2 regions of the Cytobacillus sp. FSL R7-0696 genome follow, and region 1 is predicted to be linked to the other one. Evidence: riboswitches for the same ligand, from Rfam matches in the RefSeq annotation. Region 1 holds a riboswitch; the other holds the start of a gene.

Region 1 (11,059 bases):
TATTTCATCAAGCAGTCAATCAGAAGCTATTAAAGAAATATTAACGGATATGATGGCTGATTTTAATATAGAGAAAATCGATTTATTAACAGATGGTGAACAAGGGGTAGAGATGGGAAATGAAGGCTTTACAGAAAAAATAGATCAAGTTGATACGTCTAATAAATCTGCTTACTATTTTTACTATCCTAACGAAGAATGGACAACGCCTTTCCTTGTTCCGTTTAGAGAAAAAATAAACTCGGTGACAGATGCTTTTGCAGCAATGAAAAAAGGGATTGAAACTTATAACCTGAAAGCTTCTATACCTAATGACATAGACTTTGAAACGGAAGTCGTTTCCGATGAACAATTATTAATTACTTTTGAAGATGATGCCGATATAAAGAATGATGAGGAAACTTTATATACGATTGAAGCGATTCTATTAACGGCCAAGGAATTTGAATATAATGAGGTTAAGTTGGAAAATACCGAAATTGATCAAATTGGTCGATTTGATTTAGAAAAAGAAATTCAAGTGCCAGTAGCACCTAATAAAAGGGATTTACCATAAGAAAGAATCAAGAGTTGGTAATTATGACTGTAAAAGTCTAATATTACCAACTTTTTGCGCTTTTGACAAAGGTAATATTGAAAAAAGTAAAATACTCATAACTATAATTTAAAAATAAGGTGCCATTAAAAAAAGAAAAATTAATTTTTATATACATATTTTTTAAAAACTCGTACATAGTAATGGATGTGTTTTTTGGCAGGATTTGTCGTAATCATAGAAGTAATTAATTTGTCTATATAATAGAACGCATTAGGAGGCAAAGTTTTGAAGTATAAAGTAGGCCGTTTGTTCATGTTCGGAAGTATATGTTTTCTTTTTTTTATATTCAGTAGTGAAAAAAATGCTTTAGCAGACTCTTGGCCAGAAAAAACAAAAAATTGGGTATGGCCAGTAGAAGGGGTCATCACAGATACATATGGAACTAGAGGAGGACATCATAAAGGGATTGATATTGCTGCTGAGATAGGTACACCTGTTCACTCAGTGGATAGTGGAGTAGTTACAAGATCATATTACTCTGATACCTATGGTAATGTTGTGTTTATACAGCATAATAACGATACAGAAACCATTTATGCTCATTTGAAAAAGCGTTTAGTATTGGAAGGTGAAGTGATTTCAGCAGGCGATACAATAGGAGAAATGGGCAATACCGGTGATTCCTCAGGTGTACATTTGCATTTTGAAGTTCACGCAAACGAGTGGACCTTTTCTAAGGAGAATGCGCTTGATCCTTTTTTAGTATTTAATCACGATGAGGATACGATGCTTGTTTCAGGAAAAATGAACGGACCTCATATGGATACGTATGAAGTGAAAACAGGAGATACATTATGGTCGATTAGTGAAAGGTATAATGTGACGGTAGCAGAATTGGTAAATAAGAATGGATTGCGGACAGAAAACATATATCCTAATCAAATATTACAGGTTCCCTAAATGGAAAGGAATACATACAAAGCACGTACATTTAATATGAAAATAAATAAAAGGTTGTATTTTTTTTAAAATCGTATCTATTTTTCGATCAAAATAGTTTGACGCCATTTAAGTATTGATTATTCTAAAAAAATAGTTAAATCTCATTGTCCATGCCTCTTTTAAGGCGTATAATTGTTACATACAATTGAGGAGGCAGGCAAAATGTTAACGGATTATCATAATCATTTAGAGAACGGTACACTTACATTAGACTATTTAGAACAATTTACAAACGAGGCTAATAATAAAAATATTGGTTCATTTGGTATTTCTGAACATGCTTATCACTTTTACCAAACAGCAGATATTCTGCAAAATAAATGGGTGAATGAAAGACGATATTATGATATGAAGAATTATGTTTCATTATTTCACCAAGCATGGAATAAAGAAATAGATGTAAAGATGTCCATTGAAATGGATTATACACCTGGAAAGCATAAGGAAATGGAAAAATTCATTCAATCATATGATTTTGATTATGTGATTGGCTCTGTCCATTGGGTAGGTGACTTTGGCATAGATTTAGCTGAATACAAAAACGAATGGGAACGACGCGATCTTTATGATGTATATCGTAAATATTATGATCAGATAGTTACTTTGGCTCAATCTAATCTATTTGATATTGTCGGCCATATTGACTTAGTGAAGATTTTTAAGTATGTTCCACAAGATGAAGAGTTTCTATTAGAACAATACGAAAGAGCAACTGATGCTTTAGCACAATCAAAAACATGCGTGGAAATTAGTAGTGCAGGTTTAAGAAAACCTGTGGGTGAGCTTTATCCAGATCCAAGATTATTACGAAAATGTTTTGAGAAGAATATACCAATCGTTTTATCATCTGATGCTCATTTTCCCGAGCATGTTGGTGCAGACTTTGATCAATCGCTTGCATTAGCAAAGGAAATTGGATATTCATCCATCATGACTTTTTCAAAAGGTGAACGTAAAGAATATCCTTTAGGCTAGGAATAATGATGACTAGTGTTCAATTTAAAAAGTCATTCATAAAATGAACAGGTTCTAATTGGAAACTGTTTGTGTTGTGAATGACTTTTACTTTTATCCAAAATATAAAAAAGAGTGGTCGACTGAGGGCCACTCTCTACAAAAAAGAATTATAAAATAATAGGATTAATAGAAACAATCTCATCTAAGTTGTTCAATAAGGAAAGCTCTTTGTCACTTAGTGGTTTGTCAAAAGCTAGAACCATAATCGCTTCTCCACCTGCTTGTTTACGCCCTACTTGCATTGTGGCAATATTAATATGGTGATCGCCGAGGACTTGACCTACGTGGCCAATAACACCAGGTCTGTCCATATGTTGAATATAAAGAAGGTTACCCTCTGGTAAGAAGTCAATATTAAACCCGTTTAAATAGACAATTCTTGGCCCATAATGATCAATAAAGGTTCCTCTAACTGTAAATGCATTTTCTTCTCCTTTTGCTGTGACCGAAATGCAGTTGTCATAGCCAAATGCATCGGTGGAAATCTTTTCTCCAACAGTGATACCACGCTCTTTTGCAGTGAGTAATGCATTAACCTCATTCACGTTAACGTCAATTCTACCTTTGAAGAAACCGGACAGCATTGCTTTTGTTAAGTATGCAGTTTCTAAATCTGTCACTGAACCAGAGTAAGTAATAGAGAGTTCATGTACCCCTTCTTTAACACATTGAGTTAAAATATTTCCGATTTGTTTAGAGATTTGGTAAAAAGGTTGTATTTTTTCATAAATGTCTTTGGAGATAGCTGGTAAGTTAATTGAATTAGATACTGGATTTCCTTCAAAGTAAGTCCGAACTTCTTTGGCGACTTGTGTTGCTACATTTAATTGTGCTTCTTTTGTTGACGCACCTAAATGTGGAGTTACAATGACATTATCATATTTTAAAAGTGGGTGTTCACCAGGTGGTTCAGTTTCGAATACGTCTAATGCAACTCCTCCGACATGTCCATTAGCCACATATTTAGCTAAATCTTGCTCATCAATGATACCACCACGGGCGCAGTTGAGTAAGCGAACGCCTTTTTTTGTTTTTTTCAATGACTCTTCATTGATAATCCCTCTTGTTTCGGGTGTAAGTGGAGTATGAACCGTAATAATATCAGATCTTTGCAGTATTTCATCTAATGAACTAGATTCTACACCGAGTTTTGCTGCACGTTCTTTGGTTAAAAAGGGATCGAATACTAACACACTCATGCCAAATACTTTTGCTCGCTTGGCGATTTCACTCCCGATTCTTCCCATACCAACAATACCAAGACTTTTACCGAATAGTTCAGTACCTACATACTGATTTCTTTTCCATTCCAAATTCTTAACTGAGCTATATGCTTGAGGAATATTTCTCATAAGGGAGGCCATCATAGCAAAAGTATGCTCTGCCGTAGAAATTGTGTTTCCGTCTGGTGCATTTATAACGATAATGCCTCTTTTAGTTGCTGCTGGAACATCAATATTATCGACACCCACACCTGCTCTTGCAATAATTTTTAACTTTGGCATCTCCGCCATTAATTCATCCGTTACTTTCGTGGCACTTCGTACTAACAAAGCCTCAATAGTTGATAAATCAACCTCGGGATCGTCGGTTTTCTTTTGAATAATTTCAGCATTTGTGTCGTTAAGTAAAGGGTATAAGCCTTCTTCACTAATGGCATCAGCCACTAATATTTGATACATGTATGAACCCTCCTAAGTTGGTTACTTAATTATCTGATTATTTTACAAGACGAATATTATTCTGTCAATTGGATTTATTGTTTGTGTTTAAAATGGAAACGCTTTAATGTAGTAAAATAAAACGATCTTCGTGCAAAGAAAATTTTATCTCCTGAAGACAAATGTGCATAATGAAAGGAATGTTTTTAATTCGAGATATTTACTATTTTAGGCTTCACAAATGAATTATTTTTCAGTATAATGAAGTTGTCAAATAAATATGGTCTATCTTCGGGGCAGGGTGAAATTCCCGACCGGCGGTGATAAGTATTTATACTTTAAGCCCGCGAGCCTAAAAGTGGAGTGCAATTAGCACGAAGCGTTTGTATTGGGCAGGATTTGGTGAGAATCCAAAGCCGACAGTAAAGTCTGGATGGGAGAAGATGGAGGTTCTGCTAACGTTCAAAGTATACACTACAAGAACGTTTATTAAGAATGTCTTTGTTCAATTCTCCCTCAAGTTTACTTGAGGGTTTTGTTATGCAAAGACGCTTATTTGCTGAACCTTTCTTCTATAGGAGAGATAGCCTAAAAGGAGAGAGGAAAATTGAAGAAGTTAAATGTCAAAGCTTTTGTTGCAATCGGTATGTTGAGTAGTATCGCGTATATTCTTATGTTGTTAAACTTTCCATTACCACCGTTTCCGAACTTTTTGATGATTGACTTTAGTGATATTCCTGCTTTAGTGGCTGCGTTAATATTTGGTCCGATTGCGGGAATACTGGTCGAATTGTTTAAAAATGTGTTGGATTATTTTATGACGGGAAGTGCTACTGGCGTACCTGTTGGTCATATTGCTAACTTTGTAGCAGGTTTATTATTTATTTTGCCAACCTATTATGTTTATACAAAGATGAAATCCAAAAAAGGTATGACAATAGGATTAATCGTTGGCACAAGTGTAATGGCTGTATCCATGAGTTTGCTTAATTATTTCGTCTTTTTACCTGCCTATACAATGTTTTTAAATATGCCCGCTATGTCAGGACCAGAAATGCGTTCAACTGCAGTCATGTTTATTCTACCTTTTAACTTTATTAAAGGAATTTTAATGGCATCGGTATTTATGCTTGTGTTTGCTAAGATGAGTAATTGGATTAATAAACAAAGATCACTAAATACGATTGCTTAATTTATAAAGGAGGCATCTAACTTTGAAAAGTTAGATGCCTTTTAATATTAATTTTATGCCGCTTAAGTAGAATTGTCACTTTTATCCAACATTTTTCATCATTCGTAAAAGCACCAATGAACTCATTTGCATTCTTCGATAACTACTATTTAAGTTCCAACTGGATAATTGATTGGGAAACGACCTTTATTCGAATGAGTATACGAGTATGTGATTCCTGTAGCTCATAGAAAAAACGAGTAAATCCCTAAATTAGGATTTACTCGTTTTCTCTTTTACCATTAGATTTCTTTTTGTTCTATTCGTATTTTAACGGATCACCATCAAAGGCATCGTCTGCGACTTTTATTGAGTCAGTTGGACAGCCTTCAAATGCATCCATCATATCTTCTATAAGAACATCAGGAATTTCAACAATTCCTTCATTATCATCTAGTGTTACAAATGCGATGCCCTCATCATCGTAATCATAAATGTCTGGAGCTGCCGCACCACATGCGCCACAAGCAATACATGTTTCTTTGTCAACAATTGTATACTTCGCCATGGAATAACCTCCTATTTAAAATCTTTTTCATGTTAAAGCACGAAAATATCTGCCGAAACACTTACCACATGTTCTATTGTAAATCTGTCTTGTAAACATTTCAATAAAAATCTACCATCTAGAATAGTCTATGGTGGGACTTTTCATCTGGTTCATGATGAAAAATTGACTGATATTATCACGTATATAACGGTTTCATGATACAATAAAATTCAACAAAAAAAATTAAAATAATGTCGAAAAAGTCTGCAAATTCACCACGGAAATGCTATTCTAAAAACTAATTAGTCAATGAATAAAGGGGAGAGAAATGTGAGCGTTATTCAGAAATTGGTCTTATTTTGTCTAAAATCAATTGAGAATCAGAGAACTGCTTATGCCATTTTACATTTGCTTAATGGCAAAAAGTCTTCTCAAACAATACAAGATGCTCATTTATTTCACTTGAAGCGATACTTTCATGTGTTACCCCATTTGGCAAGAGAGGAATTTAATCAAATATTAGATGATCTTTTAGAGGAGAATTATGTCACTTGTCTTGGTGAGGGGTCTTATCGAATGACGGAAAAAGGGGATATGTATCTCCAAGAGTATGATGAACCAATCATACCTAGATATCTCAATGGCTGGTCATATAACCGGATGGACAAACTTTTTTGGGAGCGCCTTTCTCTTATGGTTCAAGTAATTTCTAACCTAGTCGCATATAACGGGAGGTATCTCCCTATTCAAAATAATAAACCTCATCTTGATTGGTTAAAAAACTTTATTCAAAGGAATAGAATCAATCGTCATGAGTTGGCAACACAACTGTTTAAGGAGTTACAACATATTTTAACGAATAAAAAAATTGACCCCCTTATTCTCATTCTAAGGTTAACAGGAAGTAATCGAATTGGCTTAACACAACAGCAGGCAGCCGAACAGTTGCAAATGTCAGTGTTAACCTATCAGTTACACTTTATAAATGTGATTCACATGATATTAACTGAAGTAAAAGAAAATAACACCTCTTATCCTTTACTCGAGCAAATATTAGAGACAGAAGAGAAAAATGAGTGGTTACAGCTAACACAATCAACAAGAAAAACAGCTATCTATTTAAATCAAGGATACGATATTGAGGATATTATTAAAATAAGAAAATTAAAACAAGGAACAATTGAAGATCATATTGTGGAATTGGCCATTGTTGATTCGTCATTTAATATAGATATATATGTTCCACCAGAAGTACAAAGAAACATTATAAAAACTTCAACGAACGGAATAAAGCAGTTAAAATATATCCGTCAATTAGTTCCCGAAGCAAGCTATTTTCAGATACGGCTTGTACTAGCTAAACAAAAAAGTGCGGTGATCGTATAATGAAACAATTACTGAGAGAAAAATTTGGTTATACGTCTTTTAGAGATGGACAAGAAGAAACAATAAAAGCGGTAGTGGCCGGTAAGCATACGTTAGCCATGCTCCCTACTGGTTCTGGGAAGTCTTTATGTTATCAACTTCCAACATTTATGCTCCCAGGCACAACTTTAATTATTTCTCCACTTCTTTCCTTAATGCAGGATCAGGTAGACCAATTACTATTGATTGGGGAAAAACGAGCAATCGCATTTAATTCTTTTTTAAATTATCAAAAAAAAATGTATGCACTTAAAAACTTGCACCAGTATAAGTTTATTTTTACTTCACCTGAAATGCTGCAATCAAAATTGTTCATGGAGAAATTAAGTGAGCTTAATATTACATTACTTGTTGTCGATGAAGCGCATTGTATTTCTCAATGGGGACATGATTTCCGACCGGACTATTTAGCTATTGGCTCTGTAATGAAAGAGTTAGGGCATCCGCCTATATTGGCGTTAACGGCTACGGCAACTGATAAGGTGAAACAGGATATTAAAAAATCTTTAAACATGCAAAACAGTATGGATATTCTATATTCAGTTGACCGACCAAATATCTCATTACATGTTGAGAAAGTAGAAAGTTATCAAGAGAAAATAGATGTGTTAATTAAGAAGATAAGAGCCTTACACGGTCCAGGTATTATTTATTTTTCTAGTAAAAAAACGGCAGAAGTTTGCGCACAATCATTAAAAGAGAATGGCATAAAAAGAGTGAGCATCTATCATGGCGGATTGAATCATGAAGAAAGAATACTTATTCAGCAACAATACATTCATAACCAACTCGATGTGATATGTGCAACAAGTGCATTTGGCATGGGGATTAATAAAGAAAATATCCGTTATGTTATTCATTTTCATATGCCTATGAATATGGAATCTTATTTACAGGAAATTGGTAGAGCTGGGAGAGATGGCAAACCTAGTCTTGCTTTACTGTTATATGCACCTTTTGATGAACAGCTGCCGATGCAGTTGGTAGAATCAGAACTAATTAATGATAGTCAAATGGAAAATTTAAAACGTTTTTTTTTAACAGATTCCCTAAGGTGGTGGGAGTTAGAAAAATACGAAGAGGATATTACAGTAATTGCCAACCTTAGCGAAACATCTATGCGAATATTAAAGGATTTTCATCGTCATGCTATCCTTGATTATAAGGAGGCGACCTCCTTAGATGAACTAAAGGTGATTATGAACAAACAATTCCAGCTTAAATTAGAAGCCATTCAGACTGTTTATCAATATATTCATAGTTCCACATGTAGACGAGAAAAAATCTTACACTATTTTGGTGAACTGCCGACAATAAATATAGGAGACTGCTGCGATCAGTGTAATGGTAGCAACTACCCTGATCTGCAAACTGAAGAGCTGGAGATAATACCCTTATATGAAAATTGGGAAGAGATTTTAAAAGACATTTTATTGAGTGAGACATCCAAAAATGAAGAGTAAATATGAAGAAACCATTCGTTTGTTATCTGATAAAGAATTAAGATTTCATTTATATTTAACACAATTGTTATTACTTTTCATTGCATTGGTTATTGGCCTATTTCTCTTTCATTCATGGGATTCTTTTTTTGCGCTATTCCAATGGGACGGACCATCTATTGCGATTGGTATAATATCAGGATTAGTCATTGTCATGCTTGATATAATAGGGATGCGTGTCCTACCTCCCTCCTATTATAATGATGGTGGGGTAAATATAAGGATATTTAGCTCACTATCACCGGCCCATATCGTAGTAATTACGTTAATTATTGCCTTTAGTGAGGAAGTGTTATTTAGAGGTGTGCTGCAAACTCATTTTGGGTTGATAGTGACTAGTTTAATCTTTGCTCTTGTCCATTATCGTTATTTATTTCAATGGTTTTTATTTATAAATGTCGTTTTATTAAGTTTCTTCATTGGTTGGATATATGAATTAACAGGTAATTTGTTAGCGACAATTATTATGCATTTTATTATTGATTGTTTATTGGGGTTATATATATATAAAAGTCAAAGAGCAGGAAGGGAAGATAGATGAATAGAGAGGCATCATATCGGGAGAAGGCAAAGAGAGATCGCCAAAGATTACAAAAAGTAAATGTAAGTGAAGAGTTGGCAATGGCGGAAATCAGCAGTACAAAAGAAAAACAAACATTGGATAAAAAGTTGGACTACCCACTCATTCGTTTACTTGCAGCATTTTTTATTATGGTACCAATAGTGGCTTTGTCTGTTTATTATCTTGTTCCTATGCTAGCTGATCAGTCTTCAACATCAGCAGAAAAAGAAGATTTTGAAACGGTTGGTATATCAAATAACAGTAATAATGGGTCATCACAAAATGTTGCAGCTGCCCCTGATGATAAGGAAGAAGAGAAGGAAGAACAAGAAAAGGAAAAAGCAGCTGAAGAGGCAAAATTAAAAGAACAAGAAGAAGCTGAACGAAAAAAACAAGAGGAAGAAGAGAAGAAAGCAAAAGAAGAAGCAGCCAAAAAAGAAAAGGAAGAGGCTGAAAAGAAAGCACGGGAAGAAGCTGCACAAAAAGAGAAGGAATTAGCAGAACAAAAGGCGAAAGAAGAGGAAGCAAAAAAACAAGCAACAAAAGTTGTTCAGCATACGGTTCAATCACAAGAAACAATGTATAGAATTGCTATGAATTATTATAAGTCACCCGATGGGATTGCTAAAATTAAGGCTGCTAATAATTTGCCATCTGAGGAAATTTACGTTGGCCAAGTATTAAGGATTCCCCTCGACTAGTCATGAATCTACTCCTCCAATCATATAATGTGGGCAAGCATAGCTATGATTGGGGGGAGTTTATGGAAACAGCAATTAATCAACTAGATGAAAGAACAGACCAAGCAACGAGACAAATGCTTCAAAAAGTAGTTGAAAGAAAAGCGAAATATGATCATTTGAAAGAGTGGCATTTGGTTATTATGTGGCTAGTTGTATTTCTATCATTTGCTTATGTTATTTTTGTGTATTATCAATTTTATTTACCTTATTCCTATTCATTTGCTTCTGTTTTTTCTGTTTATATTAATCATCCATTCAATTTATACAGTATGGTAACGTTAATTGGCTTTTATGGATATATGGTTCTGTTACAACAGAAGCGTGATAAAGCGGAAAAAGAATATCATGCACTTAGATGCGAGATTATCGATAAGAGTAAGGACTTGTGGAAAAAAGAGGATGAGTGGAAAAACAGACATCATGTCTTTAATATGATGAAGAAAAATTATGATATTAATCTGTTTCATGAGAACAAATAATCAGAGTTCAAAGCCATAGGGAATAAAGACATTTAAGTCTATTTCATACGAATGAAGAGAATGAGGAACTGCTCCTAAAACCAACCCCAGTTTGTGACTGTATGACATGAATCATGTGAAAATCTAAGAACTTCTTACAGAACACAAACGGTGATTCAAGGCATCAGTGACAATCGGGCAAGTTCACATGAAATATAAGAGTTGTAGAAACAAAATAAATGATATTTAGGTTGTTCGCTTATAGAGCATCCTTTTTTTATTGACTAACTTAAATTTTAGTACATATAGATGAGGTGGAGTCATGTATATTATTTTAGCAGGTGCATTACTGTTTATTATCGTTGGTGTCGTCGTTTATATGTATAAGGAAGCACATAAAGATACAATTGAAGTGAGAAAGGTTGCAATA
Region 2 (11,059 bases), 230 kb from region 1:
TTCATACGTACGAACAAAAACCCCACCTTCTGGAAGTGGTTTGACGAAACTCACATTTACACCATCAGGAAAGTAATCATTTTCTCCGTTGACATACAAACTTATTTCTTCTTGAATATCTGATTGCATCTGTTCTTTTTCGACAATAGCAACAAGATGGGGATTAGGTACAGAAAGAGCAGTAAAAGCGATATCTTCTGAAAGGTCTTCCATCTTTTCATTGACTAATTGGTGCTGATTGATGTGAAGTGGTAAAGTAGCAACATCAAATGATACTGGTGAAATTTCTACCTTGTAAGTAGGGATATCTTTATAAATATCGCTTTCTTTACTAACATGAAGGGTTACTTTCATCGTATCAATTGTCGCCTCATTGATTTTCAATTTCTCACAAACATACCTCGCGACACAACGAAGACCGTTACCACACATGGAAGCTTCTGAACCATCTGCATTAAATACGCGCATTTTTGCATCAGCAACTTCACTGGCTAATATAAATAAAATCCCATCCGCACCGAGCTCACTGCCACGATTACAAAGACTAATCGTTAAATTCGCTCGTTCTTCATCACTCCAGCCAAAGGACTGCTCCATTTCATCAATAATAAAAAAGTCATTTCCCGAACCGTGACATTTAATTAATTCTAATTTCATCATAAACCCTCTTTCTCTTTTAGGCTCTTCATTTATCTTCTATACATGTTTTTACCATTGTTCATGTGAATATAAACGTAATATTATTATAACGAGAAAAAGAAAGAGGGAGCAAAGAAAATTAATTTTTAACGAAAATGTTTATTAAAATTACTCATTTCAATCGCATTAACAGCTGCATCCCAGCCTTTGTTACCTGCTTTTGTACCCGCTCTCTCAACCGCTTGTTCAATAGAATCAGTTGTTAACACACCAAAAATTACTGGAATGCCCGTTTGTAATGAAGTCGCTGCCACTCCTTTGGCTACCTCTGCATTCACATAATCAAAATGTGGTGTTGCCCCTCTAATGACTGTTCCAAGGGCAACAACCGCATCGTATTTGCCACTTTCCGCAAGTTTTTTCGCCGCTAAGGGAATTTCAAATGCACCTGGTACCCACGCTACCGTAATATCCTCTTCAGCCACATCGTGACGCTTGAAGCTATCTAATGCACCATCTAATAATTTTTTTGTAATAAACTCATTGAACCGTGATACAACAACGGCTACTTTCATTCCCGTTCCAATTAAATGTCCTTCTAGTATTGTATTCATTCTACTTCACTCCTAAATTAGATTAGTTTAATAATAATTGTGATTGCTTATAAGATATTAATTGTTCAATCGTAATCATCTTCAAATCATATTTTTCTGCTACTTTCTCTAACTCTGCTACTCTAGCCATTTCACCATTTTCTTTCATAATCTCGCATATAATCCCGACCGGACTTGCCTCAGCCAATTTCGCTAAATCTACCGCCGCTTCTGTATGGCCTGAACGCTCAAGGACGCCACCATCCTTCGCTATAAGGGGGAAAATATGACCTGGACGATTAAAATCTGATGCTTGTGTTTTGTCGTCTAACATTTTTTCTACGGTTAAAAACCGTTCAAATGCGCTTATACCAGTCGTTGTCTCTTTATAATCAATACTTACTGTAAAAGCAGTTTGATGGCTGTCTGTATTATTAGTTACCATCGGATGCAAGTCTAATTTTTTGGCGATTGACTGCTCAATCGGCACGCAAATAAGCCCTCTTCCCACTGTCGCCATAAAATTGATTGTTTCAGCTGAAGCATACTCGGCAACAGCGATAAAATCGCCCTCATTCTCACGATTCTCATCATCACAAACGATAATCACTTTTCCCATTTTCAAGTCAGCAATCGCTTCTTCAATTGAGTGACTCATATATTTCCTCCTAACTTAAGAATCCATTATTTTCTAATAACTGTTCTAAATTTCTTTCACGTTTCGATGTGTCTGAAAAGGCAAATACATATTTAGCAAATAAATCATATTCGATATTGACAGTATCATTTGGCTTTTTTTCACTAATCACCGTTTCTTCAGCTGTATGAGGAATTAACGCAATCGTAAAATAACCATCCCCTACCTCCATCACTGTTAATGAAGTGCCATCAATAGCAACAGATCCTTTAGGTAGAATTAAATGCTGATACTGCTCGGATAGTGAAATTGAAAGATAAATCGCATTTTCTTGTCTTTGTTTTTTTAGAATTTTTCTCGTTTCATCCACATGACCACTTACATAATGGCCGCCAAATCTTCCACCTGCTAACATCGCCCTTTCTAAATTCACATTGCTTCCTACTTTTAAAGAGGAAAGCGATGTTGCATGAAAAGTTTCTGGCATCACATCTGCTGTAAAACTTCTTTGTTGGAATTCGGTCACTGTTAAACAAACACCGTTTACAGCGATGCTATCACCGATATGGATATCATCCATAATCTTTGTAGCATTGAACACTAATTGGATAGTAGATCCACGATGAATCGTTCTTTGTACAGTACCGATTTCTTCGATAATACCTGTAAACAGAATGATCAACCTCTCTGCATAAGATTTATTCGTTTAAGTAAAAGTTGGAATTTTCCGCTCGGGGCAAATACGCGGTATCGGGAGAGTTTGTTGAAAATTACAAAAAGAGTTGGACTCACACTTATCGTTATCCCATATCATCACCACCCTTTTTAAAATACTCATGAATAAATAAACCCGTATACGAATACGTATACGGGAAAAGTAATCATGGCCAAATAAACGTCAAAATCAACTGTTTTTGAACGTTTTTACACACACGCATCCTTCTCCCATCCAGACTATACTGTCGGCTTTGGAATTGCACCAAATCCACCGTTCTCATTCCTGAGCCCGGGTCACGGACTAAGAGGTCACCCTCATCACCGCCGGTTGGGAATTTCACCCTGCCCCGAAGGATATTCTATTAAATTGTTGATACTATAAAGAACAAACAGTATCTATTACTTTTAAATAAATAAAGATTCTCCTGCTCTTATTAAAGTATCTAAATATAGGATAAATGTAAATAAGTAATTAATCAATAGAAAGAATGTTAAATAGGAGATTATACATAAAGAAAACTAAAATAAACCATCTCCCTAACATACGAGCCAGAAAAAGGATATTAGTTAAATATCTAATATTATATTTCAAAACCCTACCTTAATTTTTTTCTTTACACCTTATAGATGTCTATTCAACTATACTTAATATAATATACAGTTAAATACATTATTCCATTAAATTACACATAATAGAAGGTACCCTTTTGTAAATAACTATTCATCAAGACATACAGATAACAAACAATCACAAAATCCAACTATAAAAGGAGGTCCATCTAAATAGAAAATTAATTATTATTTTCATCTTTCCTTTAATTCTTAGTGTCTTGGGTGATTTATTCTTATAAGCAACCAGTTGTAAAAAAGGAAAGAGCTTTGAATGGAACTTAGATAGCGGAATATAGACCTTATCATTTTCCTAACCCTAAAAGGGATGTGGAAAGGAGAGGCCATTTGGTTAGGAGGGATTAAACCTGAAAGGAAGCGGTCACTTTATTCGATAAGCTAAGTGATTTTCCTCAGGGAGATGTTATTGAATTTGTCAGTATCGAAGGCGCCCCGTTGGATGCGAATTACTCTTTACAAATTAAATGGACATACGAAAATAAGGAATTTGATGAGGAAATAAAACTAGAACGAAAGAAACGCTTTTTCATCTTACCGTTTTAACAATATTAACATTACGCATAAAGCTAATAGCGCTATTAATATTGCTGACAGTATTTTTATCTGAAAATAGCTCCAATTCTTTCTATTGTAAATTCATCACACTCCATAAAGTTTGCTTCATTCACAATATTTCAGTGTTCTACTATCTGCAAGAAGGTTTACAAACCGTTCATCATTGATTTGCACACTATTGGCTTCAATAAAAAAAGAGTCCTTATTATTTACTTGAAAATAAAAATTAGTTTTAGCATGTAATTTCTCGATTTCTTTCAAATCTGATTCTAAGCTTTCAATTTTTATATGACCAAAACCATTCTTGTGATAACTAATTTCGGTTAATAAATTCGCATCAGTAAAATTACGGTCATTTAAGCGTATTGTTCCTACATTAGCCTCTTGATAAACAAAGAACGACATCACTTCCTTTATGAAGATGTAAGTTCTCTTAATCTGTTGTTTATGACAACTAAGTAATTTTAATGTTATGGTTTCATTTATATAATCAATCTGTAAATCATCTAAATCCCAGTATTCTGCTTTTTCGGCAAACAAAGTATTTATTCTATTTAGATCGCTAGACATCTTATCACCTCTTTTACTTTTTTCTATTACCTGTGGAAAGCACACAATCTACCGGCGGTATTTCAGTCAAACTTCTTCTTTTTGATCTTTTATTCCCCTTTGTTTTCGAGTATTTCAATATACCTTTCAAAATTGTCATTGAATCTTTGTTGTTCATAATGACCATCATTCACTAAACTATTATCTAGTAGACTCTCAATCGCACCAGCAATAGTACACGATCCCAGTATAAAGCAAATTCCAATAATCCATGCAGCATTAAGTAAATCTTTCCTGTTTATATTCATCATTTTTCTCCTATCCTTTAATGGTTGGACATCGAATTACATATAACCGTTTTTTCAGTAATTTCTTAATGACGGTAACACTATTTGCTAATCCGTCTTACAGAAGATTACTCATCTTCGTAGAAAGTATCATACATTTCAGGGAATAGATCTTTTAATCTCCTTATCGTATGCGCATTTGCAACAATATCCAGTACATCAGAACTAATATAAAATAAACAATCGCGATGCACAAAACAAATATAGAGTGACGTGTGACCATCAATCATTTTAAGGGTATAGCGAAAAAACGCAGATGATTTCACGTTCTTTACTGTTAAAAAGACAAAATAACTGCTCATTTCTTCTTGCCAAACTACTTCATTAGACCAATTATTTATTTTAAAAAACCGCCGTAAGTTTAACTTTTCTCTCCTTACCCTTGTGCTATCAATATCTTGATAACCAGAAATAAACGTCATATCTAACTTTTCCTCTATAGGAAATAGATGATGAAATAAGCTTTTCGCTAAACCTGGATGTTGCCTGAATGTCTCTAAACCGAACCGAATTCGATTGTCTTTCACTACTTGAAAATAAGGCGTTGCGGCGTTCGTCATATCAACACCGAAAGTATTTGCAGGGATCATTCTACCACTCGCTTCTTCACAAAATATAATGATTACCATAATTATACACTCATTTCTTACTAACCGCTTATATATTTCTTTCACACTTCTTTCCATAACCTGCGTTCACTTAGAAAATAAAAAAGCACGTGCTCATTCCACCTTTAAGCAGAATCGACACGTGCTTCATTCAATCATTTTCCTTATTTAATTAACTCTAACTCAACAGGAATAAATTCTTCCACCGTTTCACCATCGAGTACTTTTTTGGCTGTTTCTACAGCTTGCTCGCCCATTCTGTCTGGTTTTTGAGCGACTGTTGCTGCCATATCGCCACCTTCAACTGCAGCGATGGCATCATCTGTTGCGTCGAACCCGACAACAATGACATCTTTTAGACCAGCAGCCGTTAGTGCTTGATAAGCACCAAGTGCCATTTCATCATTATGAGCAAATACAGCTTGGACATCTTTATTGCTTTGGATGATGTTTTCCATTACTGTTAAGCCTTCTGCACGATCAAAATTCGCAGATTGTTTTGTTGCTACTTCCACATTGTCAGATGCTTCAATTGCTTCGTTAAAACCTGCACCTCTTTCACGTGCTGCCGATGAACCAGGGATTCCTTCAAGTTCTACCACTTTTCCTTCATCACCAAGTTTTTCGATGATGAATTCTCCTGCCATTTTACCGCCTTCTGCATTATCAGAAGCTACGTGAGCGACAACTTCGCCACCTTCTGCACTTCTATCAACAGTAATAACCGGGATATCTGCATTATTAGCTGATGTAATGGCAGAAGCAACCGCTGCTGAATCAGCTGGATTAATAATTAATAAGTCAACACCTTGTTGAATTAAATCCTCAATATCACTTACTTGTGTTGCTGGGTCGTCTTGTGCATCTACTGTTTTAATCGCATAACCAAGCTCTTTTGCCTTCGCCTCTGCACTATCACGTAATGTAACAAAGAAAGGATTATTTAATGTAGAAATCGATAAACCAATTGTTTTTTCTCCTGATGCTTTTTCATCATTATCAGTTGCTTCATTATCATCAGCCCCATTATTTAATGAACATGCACCTAATAAAGCGACTACTAAAACCAAAGTAAGAAGCTTCCATATTTTTTTCATTTGAGTATTCCTCCTTCATAGGTTTGCAAATCATATATGTTAAGCAGCTTTCTTTCTATCAATTAGTACAGCTAATAGAATGACGCCGCCCTTCACCACTTGTTGGTAGAAAGATGATACATTTAATAAATTCAAACCATTATTAAGTACACCAATAATCAAAGCACCAATTAATGTACCAAAGATCCATCCGCGTCCGCCTGAAAGACTTGTCCCACCAAGTACAACTGCCGCAATGGCATCTAATTCGTAGCTTGTACCAGCAGTTGGCTGTGCAGAGTCAAGACGAGAAGTTAACGTAATTCCTGCAACAGCAGCAAATAATCCTGAAATTGCATAAACACCCATTTTCAAGCGATCCACTTTTAAACCAGAGAGCTTAGCGGCTTCTTCATTCCCACCAATCGCATAAACACCGCGACCAAAAGTTGTTTTCTTTAGCAAGAAGTATAAAAATAAATAAGCTAACAGCATCGTAACAACAGGAAATGGTACGCCGAGAAAATAACCTTTACCAATCATTTGAAAGCTAAAAGCATCAGATAGACCAGTTATTGGTCGACCTTCTGTATAAACAAGTGTCAACCCTCTGAAAATTGTCATTGTCGCTAATGTTGCAATAAAAGGAGCGACTTTACCTTTTGCAATAATTACGCCGTTGACAAGTCCCATTAAAGCACCTGCTAATAAACCGAGAAGAACCGCAATTACCGGATCCATACCACTAGCTAACATACCTGCAGTAAGTGCGGAAGATAACGCTAAAATCGAACCGACAGATAAGTCGATTCCCCCTGTCAAGATAACAAATGTCATTCCAAACGCAATTAAAGCATTGATTGAAACTTGTCTTAATACGTTCAGTATATTGTCAGCTGTTGTAAAGCTTGGACTCATAACCGATAAAATAATAATGATGAGCAGTAAGCCTAAAACCGGTCCTAGCTTTTGTATGGAGCCGATGCCTTTACTAATTTTGTTCATGCTTTGTTCCCTCCTGTTGCTGCTTCCATAATTTTTTCTTGAGTCGCATCTGTTTTTTCCAGAATGGCGGCTACTTTCCCTTCATGAATCACCATAATACGATCAGACATGCCTAGTATCTCTGGTAACTCAGATGAGACCATAATAATGGAATGGCCCTTCATTGTTTCTTCATTCATGATCGTATATATCTCTTTTTTTGCTCCTACATCCACACCACGTGTAGGTTCGTCCAAAATTAACAGTGTTGGATCGATTCCGAGCCATTTTCCAAAGACCACTTTTTGTTGGTTCCCACCACTTAAATTCTTAACTTCTTGTTCTGGACCAGCTGTTTTAATTTTTAACTTGTCTATCATTTCTTTGGAGAAAGCTTTTTCCTTTTTAGTAGACATAATGGCACTTTGCGAAAGCGCTTTTAAATTAGGAACGGCTAAATTCTCCCTTACACTTAATCCAAGTATAAGACCTTCATCTTTACGGTCTTCTGTAATGAAACCGATACCGGCAGCAATGGCTTGTTTTGGTGCACGAATGTGTAGTTCTTGACCATTCAAAAATATTTTCCCAGACGATTTCTTTCGTGACCCAAAAATCGCTTCCATGATCTCCGTTCTTCCAGCTCCCATTAAACCGGCGACGCCAAGTATCTCACCTTTTCTAACATCAAATGAAATATTAGAAAAATGATCTTTCACACTTAAGTTCTCGACTTTGAAAAAAACATCACCAATTGTTGCCGTCCGAGCCGGGTAACGCTCACCAATTTCTCTACCAACCATCATTTTCACGATTTCATCGAATGAGGTGTCTGTGGTATATTTCGTTCCTATTGATTGACCATCTCGTAAAACCGTAATACGGTCACACATTTTAAAAATCTCTTCCATGCGATGAGATATATAAATGATTGCCACATTCTCTTTTCGCAATTGATCAATAACGGAAAATAATGTATCAATCTCTCTATCTGTTAAAGCGGCTGTTGGTTCATCCATGATAAGAACTTCAGAATTGGCAGCGATTGCTCTTGCAATTTCAATCATTTGTTGTTGTCCAACGGAAAGTTCTCCAGCAGGCTGTTTTACATCCATTTCAATGCCTAAGCGCTTTAAATGCTTTTCTGCTTTTACATTCATCTCTCTCGTCTTTAATAAACCGAAAGTACTTAATTCTTTACCTAAGAACATATTTTCAGCCACTGTTAAATAAGGAATAATATTTAACTCTTGATGAATGACAGCAATGCCATTTTTTTCTGCATCTTTCGGTGAAGAAAATACGGCCTTATTCCCTTTATAATAAATCTCACCTTGATTGCTTTCATGGATGCCTGTAAGGATTTTAATTAAGGTCGATTTCCCTGCCCCATTCTCACCCATAAGCGCATGGATCTCGCCAGCTCTCAAGTCAAAATCAACGCCTTTGAGTACTTCCACCGAATAGAAGGATTTATGAATATTCTTCATTTCTATTATTGATGATTGCTTCATTAAAATATCACTCCTGACGTTAAAATGATGTTAGCGTAAGGGGAAGCTTCTCCAGTTCGTATAATCGCCTTTGCTTTTTCCGTTTTTTTCTTAAATGTTTCATGCGAGACATAGCTACAATCAGAGAACTTGTCTTTAATTGCTAAAAATAACGGTTCATTATCTGTTTTAATTTCAGTTGCTAATGTGACACTCTCTATCATTAGTTCTTTTTCAAGCTCATTTAAGACGTCTAAAAAGGAAGGTGTCCCTAGCTTTAGAGCTAGGTCAATTTTTTTCACACCATCTGGGATAGGTAGTCCACAATCAGCAATAACAATTGTATCTGTATGTCCCATATCACTGATGACTTTTGCTATATCACTATTCAGCATTCCTTGTTTCTTCATGATGATTCACTTCCATTTTTTCAATTTCGGCTTTTGTCGGCATCCCTACTTGTGCACCCATTTTCGTTACAGATAAACCTGCGGCCTTTATCGCGAACGTAATTGCCTGTTCTATTGTTAAGCCATCATCAAGGGCAACCGCTAAAGCGCCATTAAAAGTATCTCCTGCACCAGTCGTATCAACCGCCTTTACCTTAATAGCAGGAATGGTCATAAGTTCCCCGTTTTTAAAGAAAGCGGCGCCTTCATTTCCTTTTGTAATGACAAGCTTTTTTTTCAGTAGTTCCGTTGCCTCAGTATCATTTGCATATGCTTCGAATAACTGTTTCGCTTCATATTCATTCGGTGTGAGGTAGGTTACTAACTCAAACCAATGAGAAGGAATATGATGGAAGGGAGCTGGATTTAAAATGACACCCACATTGCCCTCTGCCGCAATCTCTAGTACTTTTTCTACGGCAGACAATGGAATTTCTAATTGCAGAAGCACCCATTCACTCGCTAAAATATCATCGCGATATGCTTCTATAACGTCACTTGTCATTAAATGATTGGCACCAGGTACAACAATAATTTTATTATCATGGTTATACACTGTTATGCTTGCTGTTCCAGTACGTACAGATTTTTCTATTTGGATACTTTCCGTATTGATATGCATGTCATTAAAATAATTCATATACTCTTGACCAAAAGGGTCATCGCCGACTTTACCAATCATTTTCACATTCGCTCCAAGCTTAGCTGCAGCCACTGCTTGGTTTGCTCCTTTACCACCTGGCACAGTAAAAAATGATTCTCCCATCACGGTTTCTCCCATTGACGGGTCTATACTTGTTACCGTGACTAGATCCATATTGATGCTTCCGATTACTGTAATCATCTAATCACTCTCCTTCTTCTGTTTTAATGCGTTGTTGTTTCTCTTATTTTTAGTTCGGTCGGGAATACAATATGATCCTGACCTTCTTCCTTTCCGTTGATACGGTTCAAAAGCATGGTTGCTGCTTTTTTCCCCATCTCATATATTGGTTGAGCGATGGTTGTAATTTCTGGTGAAACAGTTTCCGTCCACTCAATTCCATCAAAACCAATGATTTGAAGTTCTTTCGGTACATTAATCCCGAGCTTTGTGCATGCCTTTAGGGCTCCAACTGCCATCACATCATTACCAGTGAAAATAGCATCAATGTCCTTCTGTTCGTGCAGGAGACGAAATGTAGCTTCTTGGGCTGTTTTCATTTGATAATGACCTTCACTTATATACACAGGTCTTTCTAGTGCCATCATGACATCTTGGTAAGCTTTTTTCCTCAGTTGGGAATTGATAATGTTTTCTGGTCCACTAATATGGGCGATTTTCTCGCAGCCATTTTCAACTAAATGCATAACTGCCCTTCTCGCTTCCTGATAATTATCTATCGTCACTGAGGGAATACTTTCATGGAACACACGGTCAAGTGCAACTACCGGGATCTGTAAATTGGCGAGATGGCTTTCATTCATATGATTGGATACAATGATTACGCCATCAATATAGTTTTCCGCCATTTTATTTAAATACATCAGTTCCTTTTCTAAATTGTCATCACTATTACATAGAAAAGTAGTATACCCTTGTGCTACTGTCACATCTTCCACAGCGCGGACAAGTTGTGGGAAGAATGGGTTTGTAATATCAGGGACAATGTACCCAATCATTTTTGACTGCTTTTTAAATAGGCTACGCGCTACATTATTAGGTCGGTAGTTAAGTGCTTTGATCGCTTCTTCCACTTTTGTTTGCGTTTCCTTTTGGACATATCCTTTTTTATTTATCAC

What was found. Region 1 has a riboswitch for FMN ahead of MKX29_RS17690 (ECF transporter S component). Riboswitches for the same ligand answer to the same signal wherever they lie in the genome.
Region 2: another riboswitch for FMN. It lies ahead of ribE (riboflavin synthase); the one in region 1 lies ahead of MKX29_RS17690 (ECF transporter S component).

The regions. Positions count from the first base shown of each region.
Region 1 covers NZ_JBBOWA010000001.1:3,413,930-3,424,988, forward strand. The annotation lists gene MKX29_RS17670 (hypothetical protein) at 1-556, shown strand, start outside; gene MKX29_RS17675 (peptidoglycan DD-metalloendopeptidase family protein) at 851-1,498, shown strand; gene MKX29_RS17680 (histidinol-phosphatase) at 1,703-2,515, shown strand; gene serA (phosphoglycerate dehydrogenase) at 2,665-4,239, opposite strand; FMN riboswitch at 4,502-4,667, shown strand; gene MKX29_RS17690 (ECF transporter S component) at 4,826-5,410, shown strand; gene MKX29_RS17695 (ferredoxin) at 5,709-5,957, opposite strand; gene MKX29_RS17700 (helix-turn-helix domain-containing protein) at 6,270-7,325, shown strand; gene MKX29_RS17705 (RecQ family ATP-dependent DNA helicase) at 7,325-8,827, shown strand; gene MKX29_RS17710 (CPBP family intramembrane glutamic endopeptidase) at 8,817-9,407, shown strand; gene MKX29_RS17715 (LysM peptidoglycan-binding domain-containing protein) at 9,404-10,129, shown strand; gene MKX29_RS17720 (YpbF family protein) at 10,192-10,650, shown strand; gene MKX29_RS17725 (metallophosphoesterase) at 10,952-11,059, shown strand, end outside.
Region 2 covers NZ_JBBOWA010000001.1:3,648,636-3,659,694, reverse strand. The annotation lists gene dapF (diaminopimelate epimerase) at 1-657, opposite strand, end outside; gene ribH (6,7-dimethyl-8-ribityllumazine synthase) at 786-1,253, opposite strand; partial or broken gene ribB (3,4-dihydroxy-2-butanone-4-phosphate synthase) at 1,300-1,890, opposite strand; gene ribE (riboflavin synthase) at 1,901-2,542, opposite strand; FMN riboswitch at 2,803-2,945, opposite strand; gene MKX29_RS18895 (YxiG family protein) at 3,877-4,341, opposite strand; gene MKX29_RS18890 (hypothetical protein) at 4,431-4,628, opposite strand; gene MKX29_RS18885 (hypothetical protein) at 4,736-5,296, opposite strand; gene rbsB (ribose ABC transporter substrate-binding protein RbsB) at 5,440-6,372, opposite strand; gene MKX29_RS18875 (ABC transporter permease subunit) at 6,412-7,356, opposite strand; gene MKX29_RS18870 (sugar ABC transporter ATP-binding protein) at 7,353-8,849, opposite strand; gene rbsD (D-ribose pyranase) at 8,849-9,238, opposite strand; gene rbsK (ribokinase) at 9,213-10,121, opposite strand; gene MKX29_RS18855 (LacI family DNA-binding transcriptional regulator) at 10,145-11,059, opposite strand, start outside.